One region of the Streptomyces sp. NPDC048001 genome, then DNA from elsewhere that is predicted to be linked to it. Evidence: riboswitches for the same ligand, from Rfam matches in the RefSeq annotation. Region 1 holds a riboswitch; the other holds the start of a gene.

What was found. A riboswitch is a leader RNA that binds a small molecule or an ion and turns the genes downstream of it on or off. The one in region 1 is predicted to bind S-adenosylmethionine.
Region 2: it holds a riboswitch for S-adenosylmethionine, as region 1 does, so the genes downstream of both, ACGF15_RS19030 (aminotransferase class V-fold PLP-dependent enzyme) here and thrC (threonine synthase) in region 1, are expected to answer to the same signal.

The regions. Positions count from the first base shown of each region.
Region 1 covers NZ_JBIDBN010000010.1:329,568-333,971, forward strand. The annotation lists gene ACGF15_RS20790 (cold-shock protein) at 1-33, opposite strand, end outside; gene ACGF15_RS20795 (MoaD/ThiS family protein) at 480-758, opposite strand; gene thrC (threonine synthase) at 755-2,059, opposite strand; SAM riboswitch class I at 2,077-2,221, opposite strand; gene ACGF15_RS20805 (glucosyl-3-phosphoglycerate synthase) at 2,340-3,281, shown strand; gene ACGF15_RS20810 (hypothetical protein) at 3,329-3,520, shown strand; gene ACGF15_RS20815 (trehalose-6-phosphate synthase) at 3,578-4,404, shown strand, end outside.
Region 2 covers NZ_JBIDBN010000009.1:303,191-307,594, reverse strand. The annotation lists gene ACGF15_RS19040 (cytochrome bc complex cytochrome b subunit) at 1-845, shown strand, start outside; gene trpD (anthranilate phosphoribosyltransferase) at 975-2,039, shown strand; SAM riboswitch class IV at 2,129-2,246, shown strand; gene ACGF15_RS19030 (aminotransferase class V-fold PLP-dependent enzyme) at 2,494-3,930, shown strand; gene ACGF15_RS19025 (Lrp/AsnC family transcriptional regulator) at 3,983-4,264, opposite strand; gene ACGF15_RS19020 (rhomboid family intramembrane serine protease) at 4,261-4,404, opposite strand, start outside.

The DNA of each region.
Region 1 (4,404 bases):
CGCGTTGAACCACTTGACGGTGCCCTGAGCCATGCCTAACTCCCCTATTACTGGCCCTTGCACAGGACCGCACTTCGCGGACCCGGGTCAGACCTCACCCCGACAGGTGGGGTGTGCGCCGGAACGCGTCGACCGCGGCTGAATGTATCTGCCCAACTGCCCTCTGCAACAGGTCAATCGGACGAGAAATCCGGGCAGGACCGATCGAGTGATCTATGCGAATACGTGGCTTTCCGGGGCAAGTCGGGCCCGACAAAACAGCACTATCAAGGCATTTCACGCACAGACTTTGGCCGCTTTCTTGCGGTGGGGAGCCCGTTCCCGCGGAGAAGGCGAAGGGGGCTTCCCAGACTCTACCGCGCTCAACCATGCGGAAATGCCCCCTCCCGACGGCTCGGGGAGGGGGCAGAACGGCCGGCTCCGGGGCCCCGGGCGCGCCAGCGCGCACCGGGCCCTTCCGGACGGGGCTCCCGCGGGGCTCAGCAGCCGCCCGCGACCGCCGGGATGATCGAGACGCCGGCACCCTCGGGGGTCGCCGTCTCCAGGCCCTGCTCGAAGCGGACGTCGTCGTCGTTCACGTACACGTTCACGAAGCGGCGCAGCTTGCCCTGGTCGTCCAGGACGCGGGCGGCGATACCGGTGTGGTTCTTCTCCAGGTCGGCGATGACCTCGGCGAGGGTGCCGCCCTCGGCGCTGACCTCGGCCCGGCCGCCGGTGTAGGTGCGCAGGATGGTGGGGATGCGGACGTTGACGCTCATGCGAGGCCAGCCTCTCGGAAGGAGTCCAGGTTGGGGCGGATGACAGCGGTCATACCCGTCGTGGGCTCCACCGCGTCGAGGGTCTTCAGGCCGTCACCCGTGTTGACGACGACCGTGGTGAGGGAGGGGTCGATGGCACCGGCCTCGACCAGCTTCTTCGCCACACCCAGGGTCACTCCGCCCGCGGTCTCCGTGAAGACGCCCTCGGTGCGGGCGAGCAGCTTGATGGCGTCGACGATCTCCGCGTCGGTGACGTCCTCCACCGCACCGCCGGTGCGGCGGCAGATGTCGAGGACGTAGGGGCCGTCGGCCGGGTTGCCGATCGCGAGGGACTTGGCGATCGTGTCCGGCTTCTGCGGGCGCACCACGTCCTGGCCCGCCTTGAAGGCCGCGGAGACCGGGGAGCAGCCCTCCGCCTGGGCGCCGAAGATCTTGTAGGGGCGGTCCTCCACCAGGCCGAGGCGGATCAGCTCCTGGATCCCCTTGTCGATCTTGGTGAGCTGGGAGCCGGAGGCGATCGGGATGACGATCTGGTCGGGGATGCGCCAGCCGAGCTGCTCGCAGATCTCGTAGGCGAGCGTCTTGGACCCCTCCCCGTAGTACGGGCGGAGGTTGACGTTGACGAAGCCCCAGCCCTCGCCCGCCGGGTCGCCGATCAGCTCGGAGCAGAAGCGGTTGACGTCGTCGTAGTTGCCCTCGATGCCGACCAGCTCGCCGCCGTAGACGGCGGCCATGACGACCTTGCCCTGCTCCAGGTCGCTCGGGATGAACACGCAGCTGCGGAAGCCGGCGCGGGCCGCGGCCGCGCCGACGGCGCCCGCGAGGTTGCCCGTGGAGGAGCAGGACAGGGTGGTGTAGCCGAAGGCGCGGGCGGCCTCCAGCGCCTGCGCCACGACCCGGTCCTTGAAGGAGTGGGTCGGGTTGCCGGAGTCGTCCTTGACGTGCAGCTTCCCCGGCTCGATGCCCAGCTCGCGGGCGAGGTTGTCGGCCTGCACCAGCTTGGTCCAACCGGGGTTCAGGTTGGGCTTGGAGGCGACGTCGGCGGGGACGGGCAGCAGCGGCGCGTAGCGCCAGATGTTCTCGGGGCCGTTCTCGATCCGCTTGCGCAGCCCCTCGGGGTCGCCGGTGGGGAGGTCGTAGGCGACCTCCAGCGGTCCGAAGCAGACCTCGCACGCGAAGACCGGGCCCAGGTCGAAGCGCTCACCGCACTCGCGACAGGAGAGCCCGGAGGCGGGGCCGAGATCGACGGCGCCCGTGCCGGCGGCGGAGGGAGCGGCGGTGGCAGAAGTCTGTACAGCCATGGAGGCGAGGCCCTTTCTCCTCATCTTCCTCATGGCGCATCTCGCCATGAGACGGATTTGGCACCTTCCCTAGCCGGGAGCCTCGCGTCGTACGCAACGAGACCGGCTGGAGGGTTGCCGGGGCTTCAACGGGCCGTTTCCCTCTGCCCCTCTGGATGAGCGGTATTCGATTGTCCGCGCGGTACCACCCCGACATGCGACGGTCGTCCGCGTTGTTCAAGACTGTAACCGAACCCCCGGACGGTTGAGCCGGTCGTCCGATCCGCGAGATGGAGATCACGTGCTGGATGAGGTGGAGCGCTGGCTGGCCCGGCGGTCCTGGACGGTGGCGGACCGCCCGATGGGACGGCTGCTCGCCGCCAAGCAGGAGACCACGGTCAGCGTCGTGCTCCCCGCACTGAACGAGGAGGCGACGGTCGGCGAGATCGTCTCCGTGATCCGCGGGGAGCTGATGACGCCTTCCGCACCGCTGGTCGACGAGCTGGTCGTGCTCGACTCCGGGTCCACCGACGCGACCGCGGAGGTGGCCGCCGCGGCCGGGGCGCGGGTGGTCCACCGGGACGCGGTGCTGCCGCGGCTGCCGGCGGTGCCGGGCAAGGGCGAGGTGCTGTGGCGCTCCCTGCTGGTGACCGGCGGCGACGTGGTGTGCTTCGTCGACGCGGACCTGCGCGACTTCTCCCCCGACTTCGTCACCGGGACCGTCGGGCCGCTGCTGACCGAGCCCGACGTCCACTTCGTCAAGGCCATGCACGACCGGCCGCTGGCCGGGGAGCCGGGGCAGGGCGGCCGGGTGACGGAGCTGGTGGCCCGCCCCCTGCTCAATCTGCACTGGCCGCAGCTGGCCGGGTTCGTCCAGCCGCTGGGCGGCGAGTACGCGGCGCGGCGCTCGCTGCTGGAGCGGCTGCCCTTCCCCGTCGGCTACGGCGTGGAGATCGGGCTGCTGGTGGACGCGCTGGCCACGGTCGGCCTGGACGCGCTGGCGCAGGTGGACGTGGGCACCCGCAAGCACCGCCACCAGGACGGGCAGGCGCTGGGGCGGATGGCCGCGGCGATCTACCGCACCGCGCAACTGCGCCTGGCCCGGGGCCATCTGGTGCGTCCCTCGCTCACCCAGTTCGAGCGCGGGGAGCGGGGGTTCGTACCCCGGACGTACCAGGTGGACACGGAGGAGCGGCCGCCGATGCGGGAGATCGGGGAGTACGCGGCACGCCATGCCGCATAGCGGGCAATCCACGGTGTGCTTGTCGTTCTTGTCTACCTTTTCACCCTATGGACGCCATGGATGCCTTCCTGTACGCCACTGGCCGCTCCCTCGCCCTGACGGGACAGCACGGCCAGCACCTCGCCCGGACGGGCACCGCCGCCGAGCAGCTCTGGCTGCTCGGCGGAGTCGCGCTCAGCCTCACCGCGGCCGGGGTCGTCGCGGTCGCCGCCGTCCGTGGCCGGAAACGCGACCACTGAGCCGCGGCCTTGCCGCACGCACGTTTGAGCCCGGGTGGTACGGGCTACGTTCGCCACATGGTCCACGACGCTGCACAGATCCTCGTCGCGTCCAACCGCGGCCCGGTCTCCTACACGCCGACCGGTGACGGCGGCGTCGAAGCACGGCGCGGGGGCGGCGGAGTCGTCTCCGGGCTCTCGGCGATCGGGTCCGACGCACGGTCCCTGTGGGTGTGCGCGGCCCTCGGCGAGGGCGACCGTCACGCGGTGCGCCAGGGCGTGGGCGAGGACGGTGTCCGGATGCTGGACATCGATCCGGAGGTCCACGCGGCCGCCTACAACGGCATCGCCAACTCCGTTCTGTGGTTCCTCCACCACATGCTCTACCAGACCCCCCTGGAGCCCGTGTTCGACCGGGACTTCGAGCGGCAGTGGGAGGCGTACCGGACCTACAACCGCGCCTTCGCCGAGGCCCTCGCCGCCGAGGCCGCCGACGGTGCGGCGGTGCTGGTGCAGGACTACCACCTGGCGCTGGTGCCGGGGATGCTCCGCGAGCGGCGGCCCGACCTGAGAATCGGCCACTTCTCCCACACGCCCTGGGCGCCCCCCGAGTACTTCCGGATGCTGCCCGACGCCATCGCCGGGGAGCTGCTGCGGGGCATGCTCGGCGCGGACCGCCTGGGCTTCCTGACCCGCCGCTGGGCGGACGCCTTCACCGCGTGCTGCGCCCAGCAGCTCGGCGGCACGGACGCGGCGGTCACCGCCGTCCACGCCCTGGGCGCCGACGCGGAGTTCCTGCGCGAGCGCTCCCGCAGGCCGGACGTGGAGGAGCGGATGGCCGAGCTGCGCGAGGCCGTCGGGCCGGGCCGCCGGACGATCGTCCGGGTGGACCGCACCGAGCTGTC
Region 2 (4,404 bases), on a different contig from region 1:
ACATGGCCAAGGCGGGAGGCTTCTTCTTCCTGGTCTTCGGCCTGATCGCGATCATCTCCGCGCTGTTCACGATCAACCCGATCTGGGCGCTGGGCCCCTACCGCTCGGACCAGGTGTCCACGGGCGCCCAGCCGGACTGGTACATGGGCTTCGCCGAGGGCCTGATCCGTGTGATGCCGGGCTGGGAGATCAACCTCTGGGGCCACACCCTGGTCCTGGGCGTGTTCATCCCGCTGCTGGTCTTCGGGCTCGTCCTCGGGGCGATCGCGCTCTACCCGTTCATCGAGTCCTGGATCACCGGCGACAAGCGCGAGCACCACATCCTGGACCGCCCGCGCAACGCGCCGACGCGCACCGCGCTCGGTGTCGCCTGGGTCACCGCCTACGTGATCATGCTGCTCGGCGGTGGAAACGACATCTTCGCGACGCACTTCCACATGTCGATCAACGCGATCACCTGGTTCGTCCGCATCGCGTACTTCGTCGGACCGGTCCTCGCCTTCGTCATCACCAAGCGCATCTGCCTCGGCCTCCAGCGCCGCGACAGGGAGAAGGTGCTGCACGGGCGCGAGTCCGGCATCATCAAGCGCCTCCCGCACGGTGAGTTCGTCGAGGTCCACGAGCCGCTCTCGCAGGCCGACCGCTACAAGCTGACGGCGCACGAGCAGTACGCCCCGGCCGAGCTCGGTCCCGAGGTCGACGAGAACGGCGTGCGCCGCAAGATCGGGCGCATGGAGAAGCTGCGCGTCAAGCTCAACAAGGGCTACTACGGCGGCGACAACCAGGTCGCCAAGCCCACGTCCGAGGAGTACCGGGAGATCACCAGCGGCCACGGCCACCACTGACCCCCCGGCACACGCGTCGCCACACGCCCGAAGGGCCCCGTCCATCCGCTGGACGGGGCCCTTCGGGCCGTCCGGCGCTGGATAGGGTGGAACCCGAACCCCATTGGCTGTGGACCCCAGGAGCGGACCATGAACGTTGTGACCCCGGACGGCGGCGACAGCGTGGCGGACCTCTCCTGGCCCGCCGTGCTGAACGCCGTCCTCGACGAGAGCGGCCAGGGCGCCGAGGCCACCGCGTGGGCCATGGACCGGATCCTGCGGGGCGAGGCCACCGACGCGCAGATCGCCGGCTTCGCCGTCGCCCTGCGCGCCAAGGGCGAGACCGTGGAGCAGATCTCCGGACTGGTCCGCACCATGTACGCGCACGCCAACCTGATCGAGGTGCCCGGCCGCACCGTCGACATCGTCGGCACCGGCGGGGACGGCGCCAGGACGGTCAACATCTCCACCATGTCCGCGATCGTGGTCGCCGGCACCGGGGCCAAGGTGGTCAAGCACGGCAACCGGGCGGCCTCCTCGGCGAGCGGCGCCTCCGACGTCCTGGAGAAGCTCGGCGTCAACCTGGAGCTCACCCCCCGGCGGGTGGCGGAGGTCGCCGAGGAGGCGGGCATCACCTTCTGCTTCGCGGTGCGCTTCCACCCGGCGCTGCGGCATGTGGCCTCCGCCCGCAGGGAGCTGGGCATCCGCACCGTCTTCAACTTCCTGGGCCCGCTGACCAACCCGGCCCGGGTGAAGGCCCAGGCGACCGGTGTCGCCGACGCCCGCATGGCGCCCATCATGGCCGGGGTGCTCGCCGCCCGGGGCTCCTCCGCCCTGGTCTTCCGGGGCGACGACGGCCTGGACGAACTGACGACCACCGCCACCTCCCGCGTGTGGGTCGTACGGGACGGCGCCGTCCGCGAGGAGCGCTTCGACCCCCGGGACATCGGGATCGACCTGGTGCCCGTGGAGGCGCTGCGGGGCGCGGACGCCTCCTACAACGCCGATGTGGCCCGCCGGCTGCTCGGCGGGGAGACCGGACCGGTGCGCGACGCCGTGCTGCTCAACGCGGCGGCCGCGCTGGTGGCCCTGGAGCCCACCGACGGCACCCTGGACGAGCAGCTCGCGGCCGGGGTGGCGCGGGCGGCGCGGTCCATCGACTCGGGCGAGGCCCGGGCCGCCCTGGAGCGCTGGGTGGCCGCCAGCAACGCCTGAGGTCCGCGGACGCGGCGGTGCGGGGGCGGGGTCCGGATGGCGGACCCCGCGCCCGTGGCGTCCCGCACGTGTGGCAGGATGCTCACCAAGGTCATGAGTGACAGCGACCACGGCCCCGGCCCGCTGTCCGGCAACCCTCCGTCCGTGGCGGGGTGCCCCGGGTGAAGACCAGGCCGCAGGCAGCGAGGTCTGCGGCAAGCGCGGACCCCTCACCGCTCCGGGGTCCTGGTCGAGGAGCTGTCCCGTGAGCAAGCGAATGCGCTAGGGCGTCGTTCGACGGCCCCGTCCCGCCCTGCCGCGGACGGCGGCGCCCGCTCGAACCACGCCCGGGAGGCGCCCCCGGGCTCCCTCCCCGCCCCCTCCGCACACCCCTTCCGCGTGTGCGTCGAGGCATCCCCGTACGCCGCGACGGGTCGTCGCCGCCCGTTCGCCCTTCCCGCCGGGAGACTCCGCCATGTCCGTGCGCCCCGCCACCGCCACCGCCACCGCCGCCCCCTCCGCCCGCCGCGCCCCGGCCCCCGCCGCCGCCGACGGCGGCGTCTGTCGCCCCGGGCCGCTCGCCGTCCTCGGCCGGGACGTCACCGTGCCCCTGGCGACCGGCGGGGAGATCGGCTACGCGGCCCTCGACTACGCGGCCAGCGCCCCGGCGCTCCAGCGGGTCTGGGACGACGTCGCCGCCTACGCCCCGTACTACGGCAGCGTCCACCGCGGTGCCGGGTACCTCTCCCAGCTGTCCACCGACCTCTTCGAGAGCAGCCGGGCGGCCGTGCGCACCTTCCTCGACTGCCGCGAGGACGACCAGCTCCTGTTCACCCGCTCCACCACCGACTCGCTCAACCTGCTCGCCTCCGCCCTGCCCGCCGGCTGCCGGGTGTTCGTCTTCGAGACCGAGCACCACGCCTCCCTGCTGCCCTGGCGCGGTGCGCAGCTGACCGTCCTCGACGCGCCCCGCACGCCCGACGGGGCGGTGCGCGCCCTGGAGCGGGCACTCGCCGACCGGGACCCCCACGGACCGGCCCTGGTCTGCGTCACCGGCGCCTCCAACGTGACCGGCGAGCTCTGGCCGGTGCGGGAGCTGGCCGCCGCCGCCCACGCCCACGGCGCCCGCATCGTGCTGGACGCCGCCCAGCTCGCGCCGCACCACCCGGTGTCCCTGCGGGAGACCGGCGCGGACTGGGTGGCCCTCTCCGGGCACAAGCTGTACGCGCCGTTCGGCTCGGGCGTGCTCGCCGGGCGGGCGGACTGGCTGCGGGCCGCCGAGCCCTACCTCGCGGGCGGTGGCGCCTCGCGCACCGTGGCCCGGCGCCCGGAGGGCGGGGGAGCCGGCGGGCTCGACGTGGAGTGGCACACCACCGAGGCCCGGCACGAGGCGGGCTCGCCGAACGTGATCGGCGCCTACGCCATCGCCTCCGCCTGCCGGGCGCTGACCGAGGCGGGCTTCCCCGGCCTCGTCGCCCGGGAGCAGCGCCTGGTCGCCGAGGTGCGCGCGGGGCTGGCGGACATCCCCCAGGTCCGGGTGCTGTCGCTGTTCGGGGACGACGCGCCGCGGGTGGGCGTGCTGTCCTTCACCGTCGACGGCTGGAACAGCTCCCACGTCGCGGCGGCCCTCTCCGCCGAGTACGGGATCGGCGTCCGCGACGGCCTGTTCTGCGCCCATCCGCTGGTGCGCACGCTGCTCGGCGCGGGCCGGGGCGAGGCGGGGGAGTGCGGGGCCCCGGAGCCGGCGCCCGGGGGCTCGGCGCCGCTGAACGCCGTCCGGGTGAGCTTCGGCGCGGGGACCCCCGACGAGCACATCGCGCGCTTCCTGGCCGCGGTGCGGGAACTGGTCCGCGACGGCGCGCGCCTGCGCTACCGCACCGAGGGCAGCCGCTGCGTGCCGGACCGCGGCTGACCGCCCCGCCCCGGGCCCGGCCGGGCGGGAGCGGCCGGGCGGCTCCCGGGGCTCAGGCGTCGAGGCCGATCGCGAACGCGGCCTCCAGGTCGTGCTGCGAGTACGTCCGGAAGGCGACGTGGGTGTCGGTGCCCTCGACACCCGGGATCTTGCTGATGCGCCCGGGGATGACGTCGGCGAGGTCGTCGTGCCGCGCCACCCGGACCATGGCGATCAGGTCGTACGTCCCGGTCACCGAGAAGACCTCGCTGACGCTGTCCAGCGCGGCGATCGACTCGGCGATCTCGGGGATGCGGTCCACGCTGGTCTTGATGAGCACGATCGCAGTGATCACGGCTTGCCTTCTCCCTCGCTGGCCGCTGTAGACGCCCTCACTCTAGCCCCCGGCCGGAAGCGGCCCCAGGCAAAGAGGAAGCCGGTGGTGAACCCGGCCAGGTGCGCGAGATAGGCGACGCCCGGGCCGGGCCCGGCGTT